Regions from separate parts of the Jeotgalicoccus saudimassiliensis genome, predicted to be linked through region 4. Evidence: riboswitches for the same ligand, from Rfam matches in the RefSeq annotation. Region 4 holds a riboswitch; each other region holds the start of a gene.

Region 1 (2,206 bases), 500 kb from region 4:
GCCACGCTGGCAAAGACAGGTCCGTGCGAAGCATTAACAAGCCACGTTGCAAAAGGCATAATTGCCACAATTAAAATAATGAAAGGAAAAGATCTGATAATATTTACGAGCCAGCCGAGCGTTGCATTTAAAGGCTTAATTTTAAACAGCAGCGGGTGCTGCGTAATATATAGCAGTATGCCAAGCGGCAGACCGATAAGAACTGCAAAAAATATTGAAATTGAAACCATCAGTGCCGTTTCAAGCAGTGCACGGTAAAGTAATGGCCAAAGCTGATTTAAGTTATCCAATATAACCCACCCTTTCTATGCCGTGTGTATTATCGATGTGTGATTTAAGACGGTCGATTTCCGGAGTGTCTCCCGACACCTGGAACATGAGAAAACCGAGCGGTTTTTCTTTAATATATTCAATGCGGCCATTTAAAATACTGATGCTTAAATCAAAGTCGCGGTACAGCTGATTTAAATAATTTTCTTCAGCATTCTCACTCAGAAATTGAATGGTGATGACCTGGTTTTCAGGCGTTTCCTTAATTTGTGCAGGCACTTCAAAATTATATATTTCCTGTACAAAATCCTTCGTAATTTCTTCCTTCGGATGGCTGAACACGCTGTAAGTTTCACCGGTTTCAATAATTTCTCCGGCAGACATTACCCCGACACGGTCCGCGATTTCTTTAATCACTTCCATTTCGTGAGTAATGACAACCATCGTAATTCCGAGCGACCGGTTAATACTTTTAAGAAGGTTCAGTATACTCTTTGTCGTATCCGGATCGAGCGCACTCGTTGCTTCATCACAGAGCAGTATGTCGGGATTGTTGGCAAGTGCTCTTGCAATGCCGATCCGCTGCTTCTGCCCGCCGCTTAAATTGCCGGCACTTATATTTGATTTGTCATTTAAGCCGACGAGGTCAAGCAGTTCTTTAATCCTTGCCGGTACGTCTTTTTTATTGTATTTACTGGCTTTAAGAACAAATTCTATATTTTCATATACCGTTTTTGATTCGATTAAATTAAACTGCTGGAAAATCATCCCGATTTTCTGGCGTCTGATACGGAGATCTTTCGGTGACAATTCTGTCAGAACGTCATTTCCGACAGTCACTGTGCCTTCAGACGGTCTTTCCAGCAAATTAATCAGTCTGACAAGTGTACTTTTACCGGCACCCGAGTAACCGATCAGTCCGAAGATTTCACCGGTTTCAACCGTCAGTGATGTCGGCTTTAATGCTTCAACAGTTCTACCTTTTAAATGATACGTTTTTGAAACGCTGTCCAGCTGAATGCTCATGCAGTCCCTCCTAGTATATAAATAAAAAACCATTTATCTGTATAGACAAATGGCATTGTATGATTATCTTTCAAGCCGCTGCCTGCAGGAATTAGCACAGTACTTAAAAAGCCTGCTGCTGAGATTTCACAGGGCCTGATCCCTCCGTCTCTCTGGATAATTTTCTTATTTAATTGTATTTCATACTAGAGCAACACGATTTAATTGTCAAACAATTTTTAATAATTTGTTTTTATCAGGTTTTGACTGCCCCTTTATATATAAACTTCCCCCGGCAGTGTCTGCATATATAGCGCTTGTTATAACCTTTAACACGTTTCGTAAATTGATAGCCGCACGTTCTGCATTCGTATAAATGAGACTCTCCTTTATATTGATAAGTTCGCGTTTTAGAAATACCGAGACGGTCAAGCGTCTCATTAAATTCACTGTCAGAATCTCTGTACGGTTTTCTTTTGGTATACAGTGCATAGTGGACACATTCGTGAAACAGTACATCGATAACAGCTGATTCATCATTATGTTCGATAAATGTATGGGACATAACGATTTCCTGTGAAATGACTTTACCGTCCCGCATTTTAATCTGAAATGCGCCTAATTTTGATTTCATCCGCTTAGATATTCGGAGTGGTATTTCAAGTCTGAGATTGAAATTTTCCAGCAGAAATTTATCAGCAGTATTATGTAATTGTTCGGCGTTCATAATATACTCACCTTCTCAGCTGTATTAACTATCTAAAAAAAGACAACAAAAAAGGGAGATCAAAGTCTCCCTAACAGATAAATAATATAATATGATATCTAGGCCATAGGCACTATCGAAGAACGAGTTAGTTAATGATATGAAGAGTATAGCTTTAACTTGTGTGTGTTCGTTCTGTTATGTATTTCTTAATGTATTCTCATT
Region 2 (2,206 bases), 950 kb from region 4:
AAATGTGTAACAATGAGTATGATAAGTTAAAAGGGAGGTTTTAGCGTGTCATTACCACAAGATTTAAAGTACAGTGAAGATCATGAGTGGATTAAAGTTGAAGGAAATACTGCAATTATCGGGATTACTGATTTTGCACAGTCTGAGCTTGGAGATATCGTGTTTGTTGAACTTCCAGAAGAAGGCGACGACATCTCTACAGGTGATTCTTTCGGAAGCGTAGAATCAGTGAAAACTGTTTCTGAACTATATGCGCCAGTTTCTGGTTCTGTAGTTGCTGTGAACGAAGAGCTTGAAGACAGTCCTGAACTTGTAAACGAAAGTCCATACGAAGGTGCTTGGATGCTGAAAGTTGAACTTTCAGATGAAAGCGAATTAGATAATCTTCTTGACGCTGCTGGTTACCAGGCAGTAATCGAGAAATAATACTTAAACTCCGGGCATTTGTCCGGAGTTTTTTTCAAATTTGTATTTATTGCTTAAAGTGAATTTATATAAAAAATTAACTAAGGGTGATACGAATGAATCTTTCTGATAAAGTACTCATTGTTGAAGGTAAGACTGATAAGCGCAGATTGGAAGAAGTACTGGTGGAGCCGGTACAGATTATTTGCACATTCGGAACCATGGGTATTTCAAAATTGGACGAAATTATCGAACAGCTTGGTGATTCTCAAATTTTTATCTTATCCGATGCGGATAAGGAAGGAAGAAAAATTCGTAAGTGGTTTAAAAAACATTTAAGTGAAAGTACACATATTTATATAGATCCCAAATTCGGGGAAGTCGGACGCTGTCCGCATGACTATCTCGCAAACCTCCTCTTCAGGCACGGATTTTATGTAGATACAAGCTTAATAATGAAAGGTAAGTTTTATCGTGAAGGAAACAATTTCAACGGAAGATATATTAGGGAACATACGGGATAGGGAACGGTACATTATTTTCGGCTACGCAACGATGTGTAAAACATGTGATATTGCAGAAACGATGCTGAGTGTTGCGGCCAGTACGAGAGGCATTTCCTACGAACGTATCAACTTAAACTTTTATAAAACATTGATCGAAGTTTATCAGATTCGTTCTGCACCAGCACTGTTGCTATTTAAAAACGGCAGACTGGTGAAGGAAGTTTATGCATTCCAGTCGGTCACTTATTTAAACGAAGTACTGACGGAATTTTTGATTGACGAGGATTAAATTGTCTGATAATATTGATTTAATTAAATATTTACTCTTATCAAGAGTGGTGGAGGGAAGTGCCCTTTGAAGCCACGGCAACCGTCACTGCGACAAGGTGCCAAATCACCGGATGAATTTCCAGAGATGAGAGGCCGAATGAACGTTAAAAAGCCTGCTCATTATTTGGAGCAGGCTTTTTTGAATAGTCCGGCGGGGGAGAAAGGAAATTGACATGATAGATATCAGTAACGTTACTAAAATATTTAAAACTAAAAACCAGAATATAACGGCAGTGGATAATGTCGGCCTTCACGTTAAAAAAGGTGAAATTTTCGGTGTCATCGGATACTCCGGTGCCGGGAAATCGACGCTGATCCGTCTTTTAAACGGTCTGGAGCAGCCGACTGAGGGAACAGTCACTGTCACAGGTGATGAAATCAGCGGTATGTCATTGAAGGACCTTCGCAGGAAACGCCAGAAAGTATCGATGATTTTCCAGCATTTCAATCTGCTCTGGTCACGGACAGTAGCTGAAAACATCAGTTTTCCGCTCGAAATCGCAGGGGTGCCGAAAAAAGAACGCCGCGCACGTGTGGCTGAGTTAATCAGACTGGTCGGACTTGAAGGCCGTGAAAATAACTATCCGAGTGAACTTTCAGGCGGACAGAAACAGCGCGTCGGTATTGCGCGGGCGCTGTCTAATGAGCCGCAGGTTCTGCTGTGTGATGAGGCGACGAGTGCATTGGACCCGGAAACGACGGATGAAGTACTCGATCTGCTCGTCGACATTACGAAAAAAATGAGTTTAACAATCGTACTGATAACACATGAAATGCACGTCATCAGAAAGATTTGTGACCGAGCAGCTGTAATGGAAAACGGTAAAGTGGTTGAAGTCGGCCCGGTCATCGAATTATTCCAGAACCCGCAGTCAGGTGTGACGAAACGTTTCGTCAAAGACGATATTTCCGATGACGATCATGCTGTGGCAATGGAAGAGATTAAAGCGGCTTTCCCGACATCG
Region 3 (2,206 bases), 350 kb from region 4:
TCCAAAAATGCTTCGAATATCGTACTCCAGCTAACCAGCATATGTATTCACCTCACTGTACTGAACATTGTTTTCCGTTAAATAAAGCAGTGCTTTTTTGAGTTCCTCAGCCTCACCGTCAAACTGAACGATTAAATTGCCGAAAGGCACACCCTGCAGTTCTGTTATATTGCCGAAAAGGACATTGACGTCGAGATTATAAAGCTTGCTGATTTGAGACAGATACGGTTTTACAGCGAGCTGACTGATAAAGTTAATTCTGTAAATAAACTGGCTGCTGCTGCTGTCATCAATCAGTTCCCGGACGTAATTCGGCAGTTCTGTCTGCATAACGGTGTTGACGAATCGTCTGCCCGTTTCTGTCTGCGGACTGGAGAACACATCGAAGACTGAACCGCGTTCAATTATTTTTCCTTTCTCCATTACAGCTACTTTATGACAGATATCGCGGATGACAGACATTTCATGAGTAATCAGCAGAATTGTTATGTTGTACTCTTTATTTATCTTCTTTAGAAGTTTCAGAATCGACTCTGTTGTATCAGGATCGAGTGCTGACGTGGCTTCATCGCACAAAAGAATCGACGGATTCGTCGCAAGTGCCCGGGCAATGCCGACACGTTGTTTCTGACCGCCTGACAGCTGATCGGGATATTGGGATGCTTTATCCGACAGACCGACGAACTCAAGCAGCTCCGTGACGCGCTCCTTAATTTCGCTCTTCGGCGTTTTATTTAAAATAAGCGGCATTGCGACATTCGTATAAATCGTTTTTGAATTTAATAAATTAAAGTGCTGGAATATCATTCCGATACGCTTCTTTGTGATACGCAGTTCAGCCGGTGTCAGCGCAGTTAAATCTTTGTCATCGACGATGACCTGTCCTGCGGAGACGCGTTCCAGCTGATTGACGCAGCGTATTAATGTGCTTTTACCTGCTCCGCTGTATCCGACGACACCGTATATTTCGCCGGTATCGACTTTGAAGTTAATATTATCAAGGGCATGAATTTCTGCATCGCTGCCCTGATACGTTTTATCTACACCGATAAACTCAATCATGTAAAACGCTCCTTAAACATAGTTAAATAGTATGAATTAAAAAATGTAATAAAAATACACCAGTATAAGACCGGTGTTTTTTAAAAACCAGCTATACATTCTTTTGAATAAAGAAATAACCTCTTCTTAAAATATAAGAAGAGGCCGATATGTATAGTCGCTCTTCTCATCTTTTAGCGTAATGCTACAGGATTTGGCACAGTACAATTAAGTCTGTTGCCGAGATTTCACAGGGCCAGTCCCTCCATCTCTCTTGATAAGAAATTAAGTTATTTGAATATTTGATTTAAACTAACTATAGAGCAGCGCAGATTTAATGTCAACATAAAATTAAAATTAATTTCAAAGTGACTATTTAAGTATGCTGCTTAATGCTTGCTATAACAGCATTTATATAACTGTTTTCATGTGGTACAAAATCAGTTTTGCTGATCTGTATATCGTTAACAGTGATTGAGTCTGCTTCTTCAGACCACAGTTCTTCAAATGCAGACAGCTCAATTTTAAATACGCCGGATACTTCATTATCCATAAACACGTAATCAGGTACGGTATTTTCCGGAATGTTATATAAAAACACATGACATAATTCTTTGTCGATAAAATTACCGATGATAATTTCGTCACGTACTGTACCGGTGTAAGTTAAATCATCCGGAGTCAGTTCAATACCGAGTTCTTCTTTAATTTCCCGGACGCCGTCATTAACGTCTTCATCGGAGCTTAAATGGCCGGCCGCGGTTATATCCAGCTGATTTGGAAAATCTTTTTTATCCGGACTGCGAAGCTGGAAATGGACATATTTCCGTCCGCGTTCTTTACTGACGAACCAGCAGTGAAACGTTTCGTGCCACAGCCCCAGCTGATGAGCGGAGGTACGGGACGCTGTACCTGTTAAATTGCCCTGTGCGTCAAATATATTAAGCAGTTCTTCTTCCATAATCAATGCATCTCCTTTGAAGCTAGAACATTTGTACAAAGAATAAGCTGATTGTTTCCCAGTAATACTGAATGACTATAAACAGTACAGCAAATAACAGTGCCGGCAGCATATTCGCTACTCTTATATTCATTAGACCGAGGAGCCGGATACCGATGGCAATAATCATTACTCCACCTGTACCGGTAATTGCGATAATAATAT
Region 4 (2,206 bases):
TTTATTCCTCTCTTTCGCAACTGCATGAATTAGCTATTTCTAAGAAGATCTTTCAGTGCATCGACTTTGTCCAGTCTTTCCCATGGCAGGTCGATGTCCGTGCGACCAAAATGTCCATAACTTGCAGTCTGTTTATAAATTGGTCTTCTTAAGTTTAGCATATCTATAATACCATCTGGTGATAAATTAAACAGTTCTCTGATGACTTCTGTAATTTTTGCTTCGTCATATTTCCCTGTTTCAAAAGTATCAACGGCGATAGATACAGGCTGTGATACGCCGATTGCGTACGCCAGCTGAATTTCACATTTTTCTGCGATACCGCTCGCTACGATGTTTTTTGCAATGTAGCGTGCTGCGTATGCTGCAGAACGGTCAACTTTAGTCGGGTCCTTCCCGCTGAATGCACCGCCGCCGTGACGGGCATATCCGCCGTACGTATCAACGATGATTTTACGGCCCGTAAGCCCCGCATCACCCTGCGGTCCGCCGATAACGAAACGGCCGGTAGGATTGATGAAGTATTTAGTTTCTTCATCAAGCAGTTCGGCAGGAACAACTTCCTGTACTACGTATTTCAGAAGATCATCATAAATTTGTGTTGCCGGAATGTTTTCGTGGTGCTGTGTAGAGATAACGATTGTGTCGACTCTCTTCGGTTTGCCGTCTTCTCCGTATTCAACAGTCACCTGTGATTTACCGTCCGGGCGCAGATATGAAATTGTATTGTCTTTTCGCACTTCTGTCAGGCGGCGTGAGATTTTGTGTGCCAGTGAAATCGGCAGCGGCATGAATTCCTTCGTCTCGTTTGTTGCATAACCGAACATTAAGCCCTGGTCACCTGCACCTGTAGAGACACCTTGTGATTCGCGTGTTTCAAATGCATTGTTTACACCGACAGCGATGTCTTCCGACTGCTCATCGATACCTGTTAATACTGACATTGTTTTAAAATCGTAACCGTACTTCGCATCGACATAGCCGATTTCCTTAACTGTTTCTCTGACAGTTTTCGGAATATCCACGTAAGTCTCCGTGCTGATTTCCCCGACGATCATCGCAAGGCCTGTGTTTACTACAGTTTCGCAGGCAACACGCGCGTACGGGTCACCTTCAAGTATTGCATCGAGAATTGCATCCGAAATCTGGTCTGCAATTTTATCCGGGTGTCCCTCTGTGACTGACTCCGATGTAAATAATTTACGTTCTGACATTTATAAAAATCTCCTTTTACAGCTCATTTAGCCATCTCTCAAAAGCAAAAAATAAAACCTTTTTCTCCATATTAAACAGAGAAAAAGGCTCGCCCTTTTCTCTTATCGGTCAGAATTACTCTGCATTCTTTAGCACCTTTCTTGAAAAGGAGGTTGCTCTGGCTTCACAGGGTTTGGATCCCTCCACCACCTCTTGATAAGAGATAACTTATATACATCTTACATTATTGTGAAATTCAAATCAAGATTAACCGGGAGTTTGTGCTGCGGTTTGGAACAGATGGAGATAATTTCTACAATATATAGAGTTTAATTCGTCTAAACTGCGTAATATTTTGTATTAAATAACGGCATTTAGTACCACATAAAATAAATATATTCTTACCATAATTATAAATCACCATAAACATATCTTATGTTAATAATTTGCAAAAATTAAAGCAAAATGTGTGAATGTTGTCCCTTTATCTGTGTAAACCTAAAAACTAATGTGTTATACTAATTTCTAAATAGTTCGTTAATGACAAATATCTTGGAGGCGAATCATGGTTAATCATAAGAGTTTAATCGAAGGTCTTGTTAACAAACCTTCTACACAGAAACAGTTATCAAATGCAGAACTGGTGGAAGCATCAATCCGTCGCGGTGAGGCCGTACTTACAAATACAGGAGCACTTCGCGCACAGACAGGCGAGTACACCGGACGCAGCCCGAAAGACCGTTTCATTGTAAAAGACAGCGTATCCGACAGCAAGATTGACTGGGGCGAAGTCAACCAGCCTATTTCACAGGAAATCTTCGATAACTTATTTGAGAAAGTTACTACATATTTAAATGACAAAGAGGAATTATTTGTCTTTAACGGCTATGCAGGCGCAGACCCGCATACACAGCTTCAGCTGCAGGTTGTCAATGAGTTCAGCTGGCACAACATGTTCGCAAAAACAATGTTCATCCGTCCTGAAACTAAAGAAGAAGCTGCAGGAATCGAT

What was found. A riboswitch is a leader RNA that binds a small molecule or an ion and turns the genes downstream of it on or off. The one in region 4 is predicted to bind S-adenosylmethionine.
Region 1: another riboswitch for S-adenosylmethionine. It lies ahead of RZ44_RS03245 (methionine ABC transporter ATP-binding protein); the one in region 4 lies ahead of metK (methionine adenosyltransferase).
Region 2: another riboswitch for S-adenosylmethionine. It lies ahead of RZ44_RS01130 (methionine ABC transporter ATP-binding protein); the one in region 4 lies ahead of metK (methionine adenosyltransferase).
Region 3: another riboswitch for S-adenosylmethionine. It lies ahead of RZ44_RS07595 (methionine ABC transporter ATP-binding protein); the one in region 4 lies ahead of metK (methionine adenosyltransferase).

The regions. Positions count from the first base shown of each region.
Region 1 is NZ_CCSE01000001.1:680,973-683,178, reverse strand. Features, by position in the region: gene RZ44_RS03250 (methionine ABC transporter permease) at 1-290, opposite strand, end outside; gene RZ44_RS03245 (methionine ABC transporter ATP-binding protein) at 283-1,296, opposite strand; SAM riboswitch class I at 1,357-1,459, opposite strand; gene RZ44_RS03240 (SprT-like domain-containing protein) at 1,532-2,002, opposite strand.
Region 2 is NZ_CCSE01000001.1:223,949-226,154, forward strand. Features, by position in the region: gene gcvH (glycine cleavage system protein GcvH) at 46-426, shown strand; gene RZ44_RS01120 (toprim domain-containing protein) at 522-929, shown strand; gene RZ44_RS01125 (thioredoxin family protein) at 961-1,200, shown strand; SAM riboswitch class I at 1,235-1,333, shown strand; gene RZ44_RS01130 (methionine ABC transporter ATP-binding protein) at 1,415-2,206, shown strand, end outside.
Region 3 is NZ_CCSE01000001.1:1,528,970-1,531,175, reverse strand. Features, by position in the region: gene RZ44_RS07600 (methionine ABC transporter permease) at 1-41, opposite strand, end outside; gene RZ44_RS07595 (methionine ABC transporter ATP-binding protein) at 31-1,062, opposite strand; SAM riboswitch class I at 1,226-1,325, opposite strand; gene RZ44_RS07590 (NUDIX hydrolase) at 1,418-2,002, opposite strand; gene RZ44_RS07585 (DUF554 domain-containing protein) at 2,025-2,206, opposite strand, start outside.
Region 4 is NZ_CCSE01000001.1:1,176,474-1,178,679, forward strand. Features, by position in the region: gene metK (methionine adenosyltransferase) at 30-1,214, opposite strand; SAM riboswitch class I at 1,314-1,417, opposite strand; gene pckA (phosphoenolpyruvate carboxykinase (ATP)) at 1,760-2,206, shown strand, end outside.